2 regions of the Paenibacillus sp. 19GGS1-52 genome follow, and region 1 is predicted to be linked to the other one. Evidence: a T-box and tRNA genes for the amino acid it is inferred to sense, from the RefSeq annotation. Region 1 holds a T-box; the other holds one or more tRNA genes.
What was found. A T-box is a leader RNA that pairs with one kind of tRNA and senses whether it is charged. The one in region 1 lies ahead of H1230_RS07420 (arginine--tRNA ligase), so its partner is inferred to be a tRNA-Arg.
Positions count from the first base shown of each region.

Region 2: it encodes a tRNA-Arg, which carries the amino acid that the T-box ahead of H1230_RS07420 (arginine--tRNA ligase) is inferred to sense. The anticodon was not compared.

Region 1 covers NZ_CP059724.1:1,573,137-1,576,294, reverse strand. The annotation lists gene H1230_RS07430 (DUF4183 domain-containing protein) at 1-648, opposite strand, end outside; gene H1230_RS07425 (DUF4183 domain-containing protein) at 862-1,275, shown strand; T-box leader at 1,427-1,651, shown strand; gene H1230_RS07420 (arginine--tRNA ligase) at 1,693-3,158, shown strand, end outside.
Region 2 covers NZ_CP059724.1:111,979-115,136, reverse strand. The annotation lists gene H1230_RS00500 (PdaC/SigV domain-containing protein) at 1-181, shown strand, start outside; gene H1230_RS00495 (GDSL-type esterase/lipase family protein) at 299-934, shown strand; gene clpP (ATP-dependent Clp endopeptidase proteolytic subunit ClpP) at 1,035-1,631, opposite strand; tRNA gene H1230_RS00485 (tRNA-Arg) at 1,826-1,900, opposite strand; gene H1230_RS00480 (sugar-binding transcriptional regulator) at 2,184-3,158, shown strand, end outside.

The DNA of each region.
Region 1 (3,158 bases):
GCTGTACAAGCTGCCTTCCTGCAAAACGCCATTAATATATAAATTGGTATAGCTATTTGCTCCAATCCCCTCAAATTCGGCAGCAACTCCTCCGTTATCATCAGTAAATTGATTGACAGGAATATCAACAGTGGAATCAATCATCGAAAGTGGCAAATAAAAATACCGATAAACGGTTGGTACAATGGTTATCGCCGGTATTTCTCCTGGAGGACCTGTAGGTCCTTGCGGGCCCGCTGGGCCTGAGAATCCTGGAGCCCCCTCGGGACCTATAAGTCCTTGCGGGCCCGCTGGGCCTGAGAATCCTCGAGCCCCCTCGGGACCTATAAGTCCCTGATAATTCCCTGCTGCTTGAACCTCATAAGCACCTTGAGGTCCTTGAGGTCCTTGTGGTCCTTGTGGTCCTTGTGGTCCTTGAGGTCCTTGGGCACCAGGAGTGCCTTGTGTATTGTTAGGTGCCTGCGAACCAATGGTGCGGGTTTGCCCTCGTCCAATCTTATGGCTTACCAATCTTCGCGGGCAACGCTTGAAGCGTAGTCTTTTCTTAGATAAACAATCTGTAGGCCGGATTTTCTTTTTTAAATGAAGCACTCTTTTTTTGTTTTTTGCTTTTCCACAATATTTTTTATCCCGGATAGAAGAAGCCAATCCTACACCTCCCATTCCCAACTTCTAAATTTAGCTACACTAGCATATGAACATATGCCTTGTCGTGAATGGACATCTGACCAGAAAAAATAAATGTACAACCCAAATGAGGTTATCTACATACTAATGCCGTTTCATTATTAATAATTATTCATTTACTATGATGAGTCGAAATAATCTTCGATTTAGTAACACAAGAAGGGAGGTGATCATATGCCAGTCATCAAACCAGTCTTCACAGCAGTCGCCTCTGCGCCAATAGCTACTGGAGGGGTTATCGCTACTACAGTGAATCCGGTAGTAACCAGATACTTTGCAGCCATAACCGCCGGTATGATCGGGGCAACGAATACAACTGTTCTGGCAGCGAGCTTTACGGATGATGCTGATGCTCCTGTAGGTGCATTACCAACTGTTTCGGCTGAAGATTCCTTAAATGTCTATCTTAATGGAGTGCTTCAACAAAGCACCTTGTCCACAATGACAACAGCCAGTCTGGTGCTTGCTACTATCGATTTGCTAGTGGGTACACCTGTCACAATTGAAGTAACCAACTTTACAAATACAACTTCAGATCTGACGACCCCGCCAGCAATTTCGGCACCGACTATCACAGTCACTAGCTAAGAACAAGAATTGAACCGTGGGCTTCTCCGCGGTTCAATTCAATATAACAATTGTCTTTATAACTGCGCGAAGTAAATTGTGAAAACTGTTTCTGATCGAATAATAAGCTATTGCTTTCTTACTTAATTTCGTTATAATGGTAAAAATCAATCTACAATCGATGATCGGGAGAGTAGTTACCTTTGATCTAGTCCAATAGCGAGCCGGGAGAGTGAAAGCCGGTACAGATCAGCTAATGAAGCGCACCCGTGAGATGGACTTCTGAACGAAACAGTAGGAAGCCCCGGCTGAAGACCGTTAACCTTTTGAGGTGGCTAAACTTGCCTAGTTTAGCAACGAGAGTGGTACCGCGAGCGCTAAAGCCCTCGTCTCTTTTGAGACGGGGGCTTTTTTTGCATTTTAAAGGAGGTCATCCAAGTGATTAGTCAAATCATCAAAAGCAGTCTGGAACAAAGTGTAAGAAGCGTATTTATGAAGCTGGAGTTGGCATACCCCAACGATATTGCCCTTCTGATCGAGCAACCTGCCAATGCGGAGCATGGCGATTATTCCAGCAGTATTGCCTTACAGCTCGCAAAGCTACTGCGCAAATCGCCTATGGCCATCGCAGAGCTGGTGAAGACAGAACTTCAGCTGCAAGGAAGTATCACAGGACTTGTACAGCGGATCGAAGTTGCCGCTCCCGGTTTCATTAATTTGTACATCCATTGGCAAGAGTGGGCCAGACAACCCTTGACGCTCCCGCAAAGCTCTGGACAAAAAGTGGTGATCGAACATACCTCGATTAATCCCAACAAAGCCGCTCATGTAGGTCACCTGAGAAATGCTTGTATCGGAGACGCGCTGGTACGGATTTTGAAAAGAACGGGGTATAACGTCGAGGTTCATAACTATGTTGATGATCTAGGCAATCAGCTGGCGGATACCGTGGTTGGATTATTTAATGTGCCTTTAGAAGGGGAGCATGTCCGCTTTGGTGATTATTGCTGGGATATTTATGCCCAAGTGAATAAAGAGTATACACTTAATCCGGAGATGACCCACAAACGGACGGACATCCTGCATGCTCTAGAGAAAGGCAGCGGCAACGAGGCCTGGCTGGGTAAGCTGGTTGCCGAGCGGATTGTGCGAGAGCATGTGGAGGAAATGAAAAGCTTTGGAATACATTATGACTTGCTCGTATGGGAGAGCAGTATCGTTAGAGAAGGCTTCTGGTCGGCAGCCTCTCAGTTGCTTGCGCAAACAGCGTTTTTTGTGCAGGAGCATGAAGGCAAGCTGGCTGGCTGCTGGGTACTGAAGCAGAAGGGAGGGGACAGCGAGGGGGAATCAGATGAGTATACTCTGGACAAGGTACTAGTGCGCTCCAATGGTATTTTGACGTATACCGCTAAAGATATTGCCTATCATCTATGGAAATTTGGCCTCCTCGAAAAGGACTTCTCATACACTGAGTTTACGTCAGAACTATGGACAACGGGTTTGACCGGACAACGCCTACCTTATGGACAAGCGGACATGGTTATTAATGTTATTGATTATAGACAGGAATATCCGCAGGCGATGGTGAAGCAGGCTTTACAGGTACTGGGGTACAATAATCAGGCTGAGAAGCTGCATCATGTAAGCTATGGAGTAGTCTCACTTAGTCCGGCCTCCGCTGCCGAGCTTGGCATTAACACCGCTGATGGTAAAAGCTCTTACGCCATGTCCGGCCGGCAGGGAATCGGCGTTAAAGTGAGCGATCTCATTCTGCTAATGGAGGAAGCTATTGAGCTAGCCCGTTCTGATAAAAACGGAATTCCCAGTCGTATAATCGCCACCGCTGCCATCCGGTATTATCTGCTACGTTTCAATCTGGGAACTGAGATTATTTTTGATTTCAA
Region 2 (3,158 bases), 1.5 Mb from region 1:
TTATCTCGGAGGTTTTACCGGACTGAATACCGAGAAGTATTTTTATCTAAAGGATGGCAAGGCGGTGCTCTTCTTCCAATTGTATGAGTACACCGCATATGCATTTGGATTCCCTGAGTACACGTTTAGCTTCAAAGAATTGCTGCCAGATGGAAGCAGTCCATTTACTGCTCTGAAATAAGGGAGTGAGAGGATATATTTCTGTTAAAGCAGACTGGTTACATCACCCCGTTCCCTGATTAACCCTCAGTTCATATGCTGAATAGAGAAGCTAGTGTATGAACAAGGGGGGAGAGCTGTGAGTTATCAATATACCGCGCTTGGTGATTCCTTGACGACAGGCTTTGGAGCCTTGCCGGGTAATGGTTTCGTCCCAGTATACCGCAGTATGGCAGAGGGGAGGCTTCGTTCCAATGTGTTCTCCACGAACCTGGGAGTCAATGGCTTGACCACAGCTGGGCTGGAGCAGCGTTTGCGTGGTAATCCCGTTTATCAGCAAGCACTCCAGGGAGCTGAATTGATAACACTGTCCATTGGCGGCAACGATCTAATCCGTGCAGCTAAATCGACGGCTGGGCAAGGAGATCCATCCAGAGTGCTGCGCAGAGCCTTAGAGGAGTGCAAACAGAACTTTGCTGAAATTATGGTGACGCTGCAACAGCTGAAATCTGGAAGTCGCGAGCCTTACATCATACGAATTGTGGGTTTATACAACCCGTATCCCCAAATGTATCAAGCGACGGAATGGGTGCAGCAATTCAATAGGTATGCCTCGCAGTATAGCAGCCGGATCTGTGGTTTTGCCTCTATTTATGGTGAATTCTCCGGGAATGAGCGCGGACTGCTGTCTATTGACCATTTGCATCCCAACGGGCGAGGCTATCGTGTCATTGCTGATAGGTTGAACGCGCTTGGTTATGGCAGGTTGGGCTGAACTGTTGTTGTTTAATTAGTGGCTTATGCGCAAAACGAAGAGGCTGTCCCCTATCCATTTAATGGTTGGGGGACAGCCTCTTCGTTTATATAGATATAGCTTACACGCCGGTAGGCAGTGTTTTCTCAATCACTTTATCGACGATACCATAAGCGGCAGCATCAGCAGCACTCATGAAGTAATCGCGATCTGTATCCTTCTCAATCTTCTCTAGCGGTTGGCCTGTACGTTCAGCTAGAATACCATTCAGCTTGTCGCGCAGCTTAAGGATACGGCGGGCACGAATTTCGATGTCTGAAGCCTGGCCTTGAGCACCACCGAGAGGCTGATGAATCATAATTTCACTGTTCGGCAGCGCGAAACGCTTGCCAATAGCACCGGCATTTAACAGGAACGCTCCCATGGAAGCGGCCATACCCACACAGATCGTGGAAACATCCGGTTTAATGTACTGCATTGTATCAAAAATAGCCATACCCGCAGTAATGGATCCGCCAGGGCTGTTCACATATAGGTGAATGTCCTTCTCAGGGTCCTCGGCAGCCAGAAACAGCATTTGTGCGATGATGGAATTGGCCACCACGTCATTAACCTCCGTTCCGAGGAAAATGATGCGGTCCTTCAGTAGGCGGGAATAGATGTCATAAGCACGCTCACCGCGGTTGCTCTGTTCTACTACCATAGGAATATAACTCACGTGGAAAACCTCCTTGAAATTAGATCTTCGAATGTATTTATTTTTACTATTACCGTGTTAACCACATGATAAACAAATTCAAACAAAAAGTCAAAGAAAGTCAAACTTATAGACAAAAAAAAGAGCCAGCAAGTGGCACTTTGGTTAAATAGTAGTATAACTAATGTTAATCGTATGTATTGAAGTGTAAAATATGGTGCGCCCGCCAAGAATCGAACTTGGATCTAAGGCTTCGGAGGCCTCCGTCATATCCATTGGACCACGGGCGCAATAGAAATTATTATAATATAATTATAGTGTAAAAGCAATGGTGTAATAATAATGTTCAGTGCTTCAAGCGACTGGGACAAGCTATTATGTCGTAATCCACATCTTGAGAGGCCATTTCATATTGCTGTGTATGTATAAGATGAAAAGAGGTTGTGAATTCTACTCTTCGAAGACTTGCACTTCGTACGAAATTTAGTTAGAATATGGGTGGGACTTAAAAAGTTAGCCCGGGACGTTTTGAGACCATGAACAAGGGAATAGAGTAATAGCAGGAGTGAAAGCATGCGTAACTTATTAGAAATTCAAAAGCAGCTTTTGCCTGATCTCATGGAAACCCTTAAGAGACGGTATACGATTCTTCATCAGATCATGTTGTCCGATATTATTGGCCGTAGAACGCTGGCTGCTTCGCTGGATATGACAGAGCGGGTACTGCGTGCCGAGACAGATCTTCTGAAATCGCAAGGGCTCATAGAGATCGAGAGCGTGGGTATGCGCGTTAGCGATGCCGGGCGCGGACTGCTTGACTTACTGGAGCCGATCGCCAAGAGCCTGTTCGGTCTGGATGATCTGGAAGAGAAGATTCGAACAACGTATGGTCTGAACAAAGTAGTCGTTGTGCCGGGTGATTGTGAAACATCACCGTTCACCAAACGTGAGCTTGGGCGCGCAGGCGCCAAGGCATTGCTAGGCGAGTTGCGTTCAGACGATACAGTCGCCGTTACAGGTGGTTCGACGCTGGCCGAAATGGCCGATCAGTTGACACCGCCGCTCTCCCTTTACTATAAGAACGCTTGGTTTGTACCAGCGCGCGGCGGTTTGGGAGAAAGCATGGAGATTCAAGCGAATACCATCGCCTCAACAATGGCCAAACGAGTCGGAGCGAATTATAGGCTGCTGCATGTGCCCGATTTGCTTGCCGAGGATGCTTTTCAATCCCTGGCTTTAGACTCCAATATTGGCGAGATTGTACAAATCATCCGCAGTTCGCGTATTATTGTACACGGGATCGGGGATGCCATTGAAATGACCCGACGCCGTAAGCTCGATGAAGCAACAGTTTCAGAGATCCAGGAAGAAGGAGCAGTAGCTGAATCATTTGGCTATTACTTTAATGAAGATGGTGAGGTTGTACATACAATGCTTACCATGGGATTACGCCTGGAGGATATTATTCGGACAGAAGTTGTAGTCGGTATTGCCGGAGGCAAACGCAAGGCCAAAGCTATTCATGCCATGCTGCGTTTTGGGCAGGAG